3 regions of the Nocardia sp. NPDC004068 genome follow, and region 1 is predicted to be linked to each of the others. Evidence: riboswitches for the same ligand, from Rfam matches in the RefSeq annotation. Region 1 holds a riboswitch; each other region holds the start of a gene.
What was found. A riboswitch is a leader RNA that binds a small molecule or an ion and turns the genes downstream of it on or off. The one in region 1 is predicted to bind cobalamin.
Positions count from the first base shown of each region.

Region 2: linked by a shared signal. The riboswitch ahead of cobN (cobaltochelatase subunit CobN) and the one ahead of metE (5-methyltetrahydropteroyltriglutamate--homocysteine S-methyltransferase) in region 1 are both predicted to bind cobalamin.
Region 3: linked by a shared signal. The riboswitch ahead of ACFYTQ_RS15950 (CbtB-domain containing protein) and the one ahead of metE (5-methyltetrahydropteroyltriglutamate--homocysteine S-methyltransferase) in region 1 are both predicted to bind cobalamin.

Region 1 is NZ_JBIAMW010000001.1:129,155-133,239, forward strand. Features, by position in the region: gene ACFYTQ_RS00630 (DUF4352 domain-containing protein) at 1-168, opposite strand, end outside; gene metE (5-methyltetrahydropteroyltriglutamate--homocysteine S-methyltransferase) at 305-2,560, opposite strand; cobalamin riboswitch at 2,676-2,862, opposite strand; gene ACFYTQ_RS00640 (pyruvate carboxylase) at 3,030-4,085, shown strand, end outside.
Region 2 is NZ_JBIAMW010000002.1:158,241-162,325, forward strand. Features, by position in the region: gene cobG (precorrin-3B synthase) at 1-537, opposite strand, end outside; gene ACFYTQ_RS04855 (hypothetical protein) at 604-840, opposite strand; cobalamin riboswitch at 1,106-1,230, shown strand; gene cobN (cobaltochelatase subunit CobN) at 1,262-4,085, shown strand, end outside.
Region 3 is NZ_JBIAMW010000005.1:515,630-519,714, reverse strand. Features, by position in the region: gene ACFYTQ_RS15965 (hypothetical protein) at 1-119, opposite strand, end outside; gene ACFYTQ_RS15960 (histidine phosphatase family protein) at 210-884, opposite strand; gene ACFYTQ_RS15955 (CbtA family protein) at 881-1,726, opposite strand; gene ACFYTQ_RS15950 (CbtB-domain containing protein) at 1,749-1,964, opposite strand; cobalamin riboswitch at 2,006-2,140, opposite strand; gene ACFYTQ_RS15945 (ABC transporter substrate-binding protein) at 2,390-3,463, shown strand; gene ACFYTQ_RS15940 (ABC transporter ATP-binding protein) at 3,460-4,085, shown strand, end outside.

The DNA of each region.
Region 1 (4,085 bases):
CGCGCCGATGACGCCGAAACCGAAGCAGCCCAGGATGATCACGCCGAGGACGATCAGCAGGACGCGCCCGGGACCCGCTCCCTTCTTCGGCGGCATCCCCGGATAGGGCTGCACCGGTTGCCATCCCGGAGGCGGTGATCCCGGCGGCGGCCATCCAGCGTTGGTCATTACTCCACCCTCTCGATTGTGCTGCTGCTCACAGACTTTGCCGAAGCACATCGAGGGGATCGCGGGGTTCGTTACAGGCGTCGGACGACGGGACGGGCTCCTCGTTCTCGGTCCGAGAGCGAGGAGCCCGTGTGCTCTAGCGCAGAGAATGAGCCGCCCGCACCATGTTTCGCAGCGACGCCTCCACCTCGGCAGGCCCTCGCGTCTTCAGCCCGCAGTCCGGATTGACCCAAAGCCTCTCGGCGGGAACGGCTTTCAGCGCCGCCGTCAGTGAGGCCGTGATCTCCTCGACCGAAGGCACACGGGGGGAATGGATGTCGTACACTCCCGGCCCCACGCCCAGATGGAATCCGATCGTGTCGAGGTCGTCGAGGACCTCCATTCGTGATCGCGCCGCCTCGATGGAGGTGACGTCGGCGTCGAGAGCGGCTATGGCGCCGATGATCTCGCCGAACTCCGAGTAGCACAGGTGGGTGTGGATCTGGGTCGCGTCGGACACGCCGCTGGTGGCGAGGCGGAAGGCGCGGACGGACCAGTCGAGGTAGTCGGGCCGGGCGGCCGCGCGCAGGGGGAGGAGTTCGCGCAGGGCGGGCTCGTCGACCTGGATGACGCGGATCCCGGCGGACTGGAGATCGACCGTCTCGTCGCGGATGGCGAGCGCGATCTGCCCGGCGGTGTCGGCCAGCGGCTGGTCGTCCCGGACGAAGGACCAGGCCAGAATGGTGACAGGACCGGTGAGCATGCCCTTGACCGGCTTGTCGGTGCGCGACTGCGCGTAGGCGATCCAGTCGACGGTCATCGGCGCGCGGCGCACCACGTCGCCGTACAGGATGGGCGGGCGAACGCACCGGGTGCCGTAGGACTGCACCCACCCGTTCACGGTCGCGGCGAACCCGTCCAGCTGTTCGGCGAAGTACTGCACCATATCGTTGCGCTCGGGCTCGCCGTGCACGAGGACGTCCAGGCCCAGCCCCTCCTGCAAGGCGATGACCGCGTCGATCTCGGCGCGCATCCGTCGCCGGTACTCCTCGGCATCGATCTCGCCCGCGCGAAACGCCGCGCGCGCCTTGCGAATCTCGGACGTCTGCGGATACGAGCCGATCGTGGTGGTCGGCAGCGGCGGCAGGTTCAGCCGATCCCGTTGCAGCGCACGGCGTTCCTCGGCAGGGGCGCGATGGTGGGTGCCGAGGGCGGCGAGGCGGGCCCGGATCCGGTCGTCGTGCAGCCGGGGATCCGCGCGACGGCTCGCCGAAGCCCTTCGCGCCGTGGCCAATTCGTCCGCCACGGCGTCCGTACCGGAACGCAGCGCGGTCGCCAGGGTGACCACTTCGCGAACCTTCTCCGCACCGAAGGCCAGCCACGAGCGCAGGGCCGGATCGAGATCGGGCTCGGCGATCAGCGAATAGGGTACGTGCAGCAGCGAACTCGACGTCGACACCGCCAGCTCGCCGACGCTGCCCAGCAACGTTCCCAGCGTGCCGAGCGCGCCGTCGAGATCCGCCCGCCACACATTGCGCCCGTTCACCACGCCCGCGACCAGCAGCTTGTTCGCCAGCGCGGGCACGGCGGCGATATCGTCGACGGTGGCGCCGCGGGTGAGATCGACTGCGACGGCCTCGATATCGGTCGCCGCGAGTGCCGCCAGGGCCGGTCCCGGGCGGCCGAAATAGGTGGCGACCAACAGGGCCGGACGTTCGGACGCCTCGGCCAATCGGCCGTAAGTGTCACGCACCGAGTCGATTTCGTCCTCGGTCAGATCGGTGACGAGGATCGGCTCATCGATCTGCACCCACTCGGCACCGGCGGACGCCAACCGCGCCAACAGCTCTCGATACAGCGGCACCAGATCCGCGAGCCTGCTCACCGGTTCCGTGCCGTCGACGCCCTTGGCCAACTTCAGAAATGTCAACGGCCCCACCACAACCGGGCGCGCGGGCACGCCCAGCTCGCGTGCCTCCCGCAACTCCGCGAGCACCTTGTCCGGCCGCAGCGCGAAGACGGTGTCCCGGCCGATCTCCGGAACCAGATAGTGATAGTTCGTATCGAACCACTTCGTCATCTCCAGCGGTTCGATCGACTCCGCCCCGCGCGCCGCGGCGAAGTACCGGTCCAGCGGGTCCTCGATCCCGGCGACCCGAGACGGCAACGCGCCCAACAGGACCGCGGTGTCGAGCATCTGGTCGTAATAGGAGAAGGTGCCGACCGGCACCGAGTCCAGCCCGGCGTCGCGCAGCGCGGTCAACTGAGCGCGCCGCAGCGCCGCGGCGACATCGTGCAGTTCGGCGGCGTCGATCCGCCCGGCCCAGTAGCCCTCGATCGCGCGCTTGAGTTCGCGCCGCGGACCGATGCGCGGAATGCCGAGAACCGTTGCGGTGAACGGCGTGTGGGAAATCTGAGTCACGGTGTTCTCCAGTACTGGAAGTCACTGGTCACCGCCCTAACGGCAGACGAAGCCCCGAAACGCAGTGCCCGTCCGCCCGATCCACGAGGCGGTGGCCGCCGGGTACGGCGTACCCGGCACAGTCGGCAGGTCTTCGGACTCGCGGGCGCGTCTTCGTTCCTACTGGCCGTCGCTTCCCAGGTCGAACCCAGTGCGTGTGACGGCGGTCGTTCCCACTCACCGCTGCGGGACAGTCCCGGATTCCCACCGGGTTCCCTCTCGCCGGTCCGGGGACCGGCTCGACACCGCACTCCGACGCTCGGGGCTCCAACTCGTCGGCGCGGTGAACCAGCTGCGTCCTCGAGCATAAGCTACGGAGCCGTTGACACAACTTCGCAGAAGTCGGGGCTACCCCTGTGAGGATCGGTGCGAAGGCGTCATCGACGTCCGGCCCAGGTCGCGAGGCAGGTACCTTAATATAATGTTCTCCAAAGTGCTGGTCGCCAATCGCGGTGAAATCGCCATCCGGGCCTTCCGTGCCGCCTACGAACTCGGCATCGGAACAGTGGCGGTTTTCCCGTACGAGGACCGTAATTCGCTGCACCGGCTCAAGGCGGACGAGTCCTACCAGATCGGCACGGCCGGCCATCCCGTGCGCGCGTACCTGTCGGTCGAGGAGATCATCAAGGCCGCCGAGACCGCCGGGGCCGACGCGATCTACCCCGGTTACGGTTTCCTGTCGGAGAACCCGGACCTCGCCGCGGCCTGCGCCCGCGAGGGCATCACGTTCATCGGGCCGTCCGCCGAAGTGCTCGAACTGACCGGCAACAAGGCGCGGGCCATCGCCGCCGCGCGGGCCGCCGGACTGCCCGTCCTCGATTCCAGCGCGCCCTCGGCCGATGTCGAGGAACTGCTCGGCGCGGCGACGTCCATGCGGTACCCGATCTTCGTCAAGGCCGTCGCGGGCGGCGGTGGGCGCGGGATGCGGCGCGTGGCCGAGGCGGGGCAGCTGCGCGATTCCATCGAGGCCGCCATGCGCGAGGCCGAGTCGGCGTTCGGCGATCCGACGGTGTTCCTGGAGCAGGCGGTGGTCAACCCCCGCCACATCGAGGTGCAGATCCTCGCCGACCAGCACGGCGATGTCATGCATCTGTTCGAGCGCGACTGTTCGTTGCAGCGGCGGCATCAGAAGGTGATCGAGCTCGCGCCCGCGCCGAACCTGGATCCCGAACTGCGGCAACGGATCTGCGCCGACGCGGTGGCCTTCGCGCGGGAGATCGGTTACAGCTGCGCGGGCACCGTGGAGTTCCTGCTCGACGAGAGCGGCAACCACGTCTTCATCGAGATGAACCCGCGCATCCAGGTCGAGCACACGGTCACCGAGGAGATCACCGATGTCGATCTGGTGGCCGCGCAGTTGCGGATCGCGGCCGGTGAAACCCTCGCCGACCTGGGATTGAGCCAGGACGCCGTCGCGATTCGCGGTGCGGCCCTGCAATGCCGGATCACCACCGAGGATCCCGCCAACGGCTTCCGG
Region 2 (4,085 bases), on a different contig from region 1:
CTGCCCGTACCGAAGCCGTACCCCGCTGTCGCGTCCACCCAGCAGCAGCGCGAACTCGTCGGCGTCGGTGGCGTGCACCCCGATGTCGCCGCCGAGGCCGCTGACATCCCCGCGCCCGTCGTCGAGGGTGAACAACACCCGCCCCGGCAGCCCGGCCAACGCGGGCGCTTCGAGAATCGCCTCGTCGAGGCGGGGCACCAGATCCCGCACATCGGCCCATCCGCCCACCCGCCCCGACAGCGGGGAGGCCACGATATTGCGGACCCGCTCGTGGGTCGGGCTGGGCAACAGATCCGCGGTCGCCAGCCGCGCGGCGAGCGCCTCCGCGTCGTGAATCCGCCGCAACTGCGCATTGCCGCGCGAGGTCAGTTCCAGCGCGCCGTCACCCAGTTCGCTCGCGGCCGCCGCCAGCACCCGCAACTGATCCGGGCGCAGGATGCCGCCCGGTAGCCGGATGCGGGCCAACGGACCGTCGGCGGCCTGATGCAGGCGCAGGACGCCGGGGCAGGAGTCGGGTTCGGAGCGGTTCATGGCCACCCCAGACTACGGACACCCACCGACACCAACACGGCCCGGCAACCGACGGCTGGCCCGCTCGACGTCCTACACGTCGAAACGCCGATCCCGCCCCGCCCACGGCGGATCCGGAACATAGCTGTCCGACAACAGATGTGGCGTCTCGTGATGATCGACCCGATCCCGCCGCGCGGTCGACTCGAACACCAGCAGCCCCGTCACCGCCACCCCGGCGCACACCCCCGCGGCCGCCACCGCCAACCCTCTGTTGTTCCCCGCGGCAGCCGCCAGCGCCATGGCCAGCAATGCAACGGCAACCATCATGCACACAATTCCCGACCAGGCAGCGAATCGATTCCGCCTGGCCCACCCAGGTGAGTTCGGCATACCCACAGCGTACGCTCCGACCGGTCGGTCGAAAACACCCGAAACATCCCAAATCCCACCCACCCAGCCGCACCCTTTATTCGGATCCGCACCCCCTCCAGGCCCTGCAAGGGGTGCGGATTCGAATAAGGGGTGCGGCTGTGAAGAAGTCGTTGCGCGGGGTTCGCGCGGCATGCATCGTTGTCGGTGCGGGCAGCGGCCGGAAGCCGTGGCCCACCCGGGGGCGATGTAGCATCCGGGGGCTCGTCGACTACGAGGAAACCGGTGCAATTCCGGTGCGGTCGCGCCACTGTGACAGCCAGACCCTCTCGGCGAGCGCGAATCCGTGCTGGGCGCGTCACCCGAGGAAGGCCGAACCGTGATCCTGCTGCTGTCCACCTCCGACACCGACCTGTTGTCCGCCCGCGCCAGCGGCGCCGCCTATCGGCTCGCCAACCCCGCGCGGTTGCTCCTCGACGACCTGCCCGCCCTGCTCGACGGCGTGGACCTGGTGATCGTGCGCATCCTCGGCGGCCGCCGCGCCTGGGAGGAGGGCCTGGACGCGGTGCGCGCCAGCGGTATTCCGCTGGTGGCCCTCGGCGGCGAGATGGCCCCCGACGCCGAGCTGATGGAGGCGTCGACCGTGCCCGGCGGCGTCGCCGCCGACGCCCACAACTACCTCGCCGCGGGCGGTCCGGACAATCTGCGCCAACTGCACAACTTCCTCTCCGATACCGTCCTGCTCACCGGCCACGGCTTCGAACCGCCCGTCCACCTGCCCAACTGGGGCGAATTGCCGCGCGCCGCACGCGAATTCGACGATTCCGCGCCCACGGTCGCCGTGCTCTACTACCGGGCCCAGCACCTGGCGGGCAACACCGCCTACATCGACGCCCTGTGCGCGGCCATCGAGGACGCCGGGGCCCGCCCGCTGCCGCTGTACTGCGCCTCGCTGCGCACCGCGGAACCGGAACTGATCGAGACCCTGCGCGCCGCGGACGCGCTCGTCGTGACCGTGCTCGCCGCGGGCGGCAGCAAACCGGCCACCGCCGCGGCGGGAGGCGACGACGCCGCCTGGGACATCGGCGAACTCGCGGACCTCGACGTGCCCATCCTCCAGGCGCTGTGCCTGACCAGCGGTCGCGCCCAGTGGGCGGACAACGACGACGGCCTCACCCCGCTCGACGTGGCGACCCAGGTGGCCGTGCCCGAATTCGACGGCCGCATCATCACGGTCCCGTTCTCGTTCAAGGAGTTCGACGCCGACGGCCTGTCCACCTACGTCCCCGATCCGGAACGCGCGGCGCGCGTGGCGGGCATCGCGGTGCGGCACGCCCGCCTGCGCCACATTCCCGTCGAACGGCGGCGCATCGCCCTGGTCTGGTCGGCCTATCCCACCAAACACGCCCGCATCGGCAACGCCGTCGGCCTGGACACCCCGGCCAGCGCGATCCGCCTGCTCACCGAAATGCGCACGGCCGGTTACGATCTCGGCGCCCCCGGCGAGATTCCGGGCCTCGAGGAGCGCGACGGCGACGCGCTGATCCACGCCATCATCGCCGCGGGCGGACAGGACCCGGACTGGCTCACCGCCGAACAGCTCGAGGGCAACCCGATCCGCATCGGCGCCCGCCGCTACGCCGCCTGGTTCGACACTCTGCCCGAGGAACTGCGGGCGGCCGTGGTCGAGGCGTGGGGTCCGCCGCCGGGCGAACTCTACGTCGACCACTCCGCCGACCCGGCGGGCGAAATCGTCATCGCCGCACTGCGTTTCGGCAATGTCGTGCTCATGGTGCAGCCGCCCCGCGGCTTCGGGGAGAACCCGGTCGCGATCTACCACGATCCCGATCTGCCGCCGAGCCACCACTACCTGGCCGCCTACCGCTGGCTCGCCGATCCGGACGGGTTCGGCGCGGACGCCCTGGTGCATCTGGGCAAGCACGGCAATCTGGAATGGCTGCCGGGTAAGACGCTGGGCATGTCGGCGGCCTGCGCCACCGACGCCGCGCTGGGTGATCTGCCGCTGATCTACCCGTTCCTGGTCAACGATCCGGGCGAGGGCACCCAGGCCAAGCGCCGCGCCCACGCCACCCTGGTCGACCACCTCATCCCACCGATGGCCCGCGCCGAGAGCTACGGCGACATCGCCCGGCTCGAGCAGCTGCTCGACGAACACGCCAACATCTCCGCGCTCGACCCGGCCAAACTGCCCGCGATCCGCCAGCAGATCTGGACACTGATGCGCGCCGCGAAGATGGACCATGATCTGGGCCTGACCGAGCGCCCCGACGAGGACTCCTTCGACGACATGCTGCTACACGTCGACGGCTGGCTGTGCGAGATCAAGGACGTGCAGATCCGCGACGGCCTGCACGTCCTCGGCCAGGCCCCGGTCGGCGAGGGCGAGCTGGACCTGGTCCTGGCGATGCTGCGCGCACGACAGCTCTGGGGCGGCGAGATCGCCGTGCCCGGCCTACGAGAGGCATTGGGACTCAACGAATCCGGCACCGAGTCCCGCGACCGCGTCGACACCGTCGAGGCACACGCCCGCACCCTGCTGTCCGCGTTGCAGGCCACCGACTGGTCACCCGACGCAGTCGACGAGATCCTCACCCGCCTCGTCACCGCCCCCGGCACCCCCGACCTCGATCGCGTCCCCGCCCCCAGCACCCCTAACCCCAGCGCCTCCGACCCCAGCGCCCCCGCCCGCGTCCCCGTCCCGGCGGACCGGCTCGACGCGCTGCGCGCGGTGCTGCGCTTCGCCGCTCTCGAGGTCGTGCCGCGGCTGCGGCAGACGGGGGTGGAGATCGACCGGATCCTGCACGCCCTCGACGGCGGTTTCGTTCCGGCCGGGCCGAGCGGTTCGCCGCTGCGCGGCCTGATCAATGTGCTGCCGACCGGGCGCAACTTCTACTCCGTCGACCCCAAGGCCGTGCCCTCGCGGCTGGCATGGGAGACCGGGCGGGCCATGGCCGACTCACTGCTGCAACGGTATCTGGCCGACCACGGCGAGTACCCGCGCTCGGTGGGTCTGTCGGTGTGGGGCACCTCGGCCATGCGGACCTCGGGAGACGATATCGCCGAGGTGCTCGCGCTGCTGGGCGTGCGACCGGTGTGGGACGAGGCCAGCCGCCGGGTGACCAGCATCGAGGCCGTCGACCTCGCCGAACTCGACCGGCCCCGCATCGACGTCACCGTCCGCA
Region 3 (4,085 bases), on a different contig from region 1:
GCCGGGAACGCGCTCACCCGCGCCCGCAGCACCCCGCCGACACGCGGAACCTCCCCACAACACCCGTACTCCCACGACGAGACGGAAACATGAATCACTTCGGTGTCACCGGACGGCACGACCATCATTCGACATCGGGAGAGAGACGACGCGACACGAAGGCCACGGATCCCGACGCACCCCGGCTCACCGTACCGTACGGCGGGCTCTCACAGGGGGACGGCGGTGCTGCGCAGGGTCCAGGTCGCGGCTCGGGCGTGGAGAGTGGTCGCGGTGGCGGGCGGAATGTCGATGCGCCAGAAGGATTTCGGTGGGGCGTCGAGGGTGCGGAGGACGACGGCGCGGACGACGGCGGGGTGCGTGACCGAGATGACGCGTTGCGGGGTCGCGGCGCGGGTCACGAGCCACGCGGCCACGCGGTCGAGGAGGGCCGTAATGGATTCGCCGCCAGGCGGTTCGAAGGTCGGATCGGTGAGCCAGGCCATGAGCGCGTCGGGCGGAAGCTCATCCATCGTCTTTCCGGCCCAGTCCCCGTGGTTCAGGTCAGCGAGGGCGGGATCGACGAGTGCGCCGGACGCCGAATCAGCGAGCCCGGAATTCGCGAGGCCCTGATTCGAACCGGCGGGCGCGCGATCAGCGGGGGCGGGACCCGTGATCGCGGTAGGCCCGCAATCGGCGGGCGCGCGGCCGAGGGCGAAGGCCGCGGCCGTCTGGCGGGTGCGGAGTTCTGGAGCGGTGAGGATGAGGTCGGCAGGGATGGGGCGGACGGTGGTGAGCGTGCGCTCGCCGTGGGGGTCGAGGGGTTCGTCTCGGGGGAAGCGGGCGGCTCGGACGGCGGGGGTGAGGGCGTGGGTGATCAGGGTGAGGCGGGTGGTGTCGGTCATACGAGGGGGGCGGGGGTGGTGTCGCCGCGGGCGGCCTCGCGGCCGAACAGGCGGGTGGTCGCCGAGGCTACGCCGACGCCGATGATCGTCCACAGGATCGCTTGTGCGGCAAGGGAATACAGGCGGAAGTGGTAGAGGTCGTCGGCGGGGAAGCCGGGGAAGACGATGCGGCCCGTGGGGTCGGTGAGGGGCTGGGGGGTCTCGGTGCCGGTGGCGGCGTTGGCCGACAGGTCGCCGAGGGCGGGCAGCAGGGCCAGCGCGATGCCGGTCACGACGACGAAGGCCGCGCCCGCGGCGACGGTCGCGGACCACGCGCCCAAGCGGGCGGACAGCTTGCGCCCCAGCCAGATCGCGGCGAACAGCAGCACGGCCGTGAGGACGACCGTCCCGAGATACAGCCCGGTGCGCTCCTCGATGGTGTCCGCGTTGCCGACCGAGGGCGGGTTGGCCGGATACTTCAGGAACGGCACCGCGTACACGACCAGGAACATCCCCCCGGCCACCAGCAGCGCCAGCGGCCGCGGCGCGAGCCTGCCGACCCGCCCCACCGCGAGCGCGTACACGACCGCGAACAACGCGCCCATGGCCGCGCCGAACACGATCACGCCGAACCCCAGACCCGTATTGGCCTGCACGGACCGGGTGAACAGCTCCGCGTCGTGCACGTGCGGCACCGAATGCCCGGCGGCGCGGTCGAGTTCGGCCTCGGCGTGCCCGCGGGCCTCCTCGTAGTCGATGGCCCGATCGATGATCGGTTCGGCCAGTACGCGGGCGAACAGGAACGCCAGCAGTCCGCCCAGCGCGCCGAACAGCACGCCGAGCCCGATGATTCGCTTTTCCATTGTGCGCGTGGGATTTCCGTGCTCAGTGGCAGGGGAAGCCGAGGAAGTGCCGCCCGTCGTGCACGAACTCGTGGACGTGCATATCGCTGCCGAACACCGACACCGCACCCTGATCGATACCGATGAAATACAGGGCCAGCAGCGCCAGCACGGTCGTGCCGACCAGCCACAGCGCGGTGCTCGGAATCGACAGCGAGACGGCGCGGGCGCCGGAGCGCGGAGCGTAGGACGTGGCCACGAGAACTCCTATCTGCGGGGGGATTTCGCGTCCCCGTCGGCTACAGAACAGTGCGATGCGAGGGTCTGACTCACACCCCGCGGGGTGATCACAGTGGCGCGACCGCTCCGGATTCTCACCGGATTCCTCTGCTCATCGCCTCATCACCATACGAGTTCGCCGACATATCGGTCAATCGGCCCGGTCGGGGCGGTATTCGGATCACGCTGATTCGCACCCTGGGGAAAGGCTCGCGCCCCGGGGAACATTGGTCACCGCCCGCTCCACCGACGCAAGGCCCCGACATGATCAGTCCCCGCCCGTTGACGCGCCGCCGCACGGTCGACCTCATGCGCGTCCCGCACGGCATCTGTCGCGCCTGACCGCCGGTCCGGCGACCGGCCGCCGCGCCCCTCTTCCGTGTCATCAGCGAAAGTTCCACCAGAATGTTGTCGTATCTCCGACGGCGGCTGCCCCGCGTCGCCGTCGCTCTCGCCGTACCCCTCGCCGCGACGCTCGTGGCCGCGTGCGGCTCCTCCCAGCCGGGCACCACCGCGGACGGTAAGACCGTGCTGCGTTACCAGGGCCAGACCGGTCAGGTCACGCCCGTCGAATTGGCCGCGGATCTCGGCTATTTCACCAAGGTCCAACTCCATTGGGAGGGCGACACCACCAGCGGCCCGGCCAATATCCAGGCCGCGGCGACCAAACAGATCGAATTCGGCAGCGCGTTCAACGGGGCCGTGATCAAACTGATCGCCGGGGGCGCGCCCGTGACCTCGGTGCTCAGCTCCTACGGCGCCGACGAGCAGTCGTTCACCGGGTACTACGTCCGCGACGACGCGCCCATCAAGTCAGCGCGCGACCTGATCGGCAAGAAGGTCGGCGTCAACACCCTGGGCGCACACCACGAATTCGTGACCCGCGAGTGGCTGCACCGGCAGGGCCTGTCCGACGCGGAGATCAAGCAGGTGCAGCTGGTCGTGCTGCCCCCGGCCAGCACCGAGGACGCGTTGCGCAACGCGCAGATCGATGTGGCGGCCCTGGGCGGGGTGTTCCGCGACACCGCGCTCGCCCGCGGCGGCCTGCATCCGCTGTACACCGACAAGGACCTGTTCGGCCAATTCGATTACGGCACATACGTTTTCCGCAACGACTACATCAAGCAGCACGGCGACGCGGTGGCCGACTTCGTGCAGGGCACGGCCCGCGCCACCCGATGGTTGCAGGTGACCCCGCGCGATCAGGTGGTGGCCCGGTTCGCCGACATCATCGCCAAGCGCGGCCGCAACGAGAACACGAATCTGCTCGCCTACTACCGCAGTTCGGGCATTCCGGTCCCCGGCGCCGCGATCGAGGAGCGCGAATTGCAGATCTGGATCGACTGGCTGGTCCGCAACGGCGAACTGCCCGCGGGCAAGGTCGTCGCCAAGGACGTCTTCACCAACAAGGACAACCCGTACGCGAACGGTACCTATCCCGCGACGAGCGGGCCCAACGGCGAGGCGGTGAACAAATGAGCACACCGGTGAAACTGTCCCTGTCGGGCGTGCGCAAGGAGTTCCGGGTGCGCGGGGAACGCGAGTCGTTCACCGCCCTCGAGGACGTCACCGTCGACGTGCGCGACGGCGAGTTCCTGGTCCTGGTCGGCCCCAGCGGTTCGGGCAAGTCCACGCTGCTGGATCTGCTGGGCGGCCTCGAACGGCCGAGCGGCGGACAGCTGCTGCTCGACGGCGCCCCCATCACCGGACCCGGCCTGGACCGCGGGATCGTCTTCCAGCAGTACGCGCTGCTGCCGTGGCGCACCGCGCGCGGCAATATCGAATTCGGTTTGGAGGCAAAGGGAGTCAAGCGCCGGGAGCGGCGGCGGCTGGCCGACGACTACCTCGACCTGGTCGGGCTGGGCGGATTCGGCGACCGGTATCCGCACGAGCTGTCCGGCGGGATGAAGCAGCGCGTGGCCATCGCCCGCAGCCTCGCCTTCGATCCGGAGGTGCTGCTGATGGACGAGCCGTTCGCCGCGCTCGACGCCCAGACCCGCGAGTCGTTGCAGGACGAGCTGCTGCGCATCTGGGAGGCCACCCGCAAGACGATCCTGTTCATCACCCACGGCATCGACGAGGCCGTCTATCTCGGGCAGCG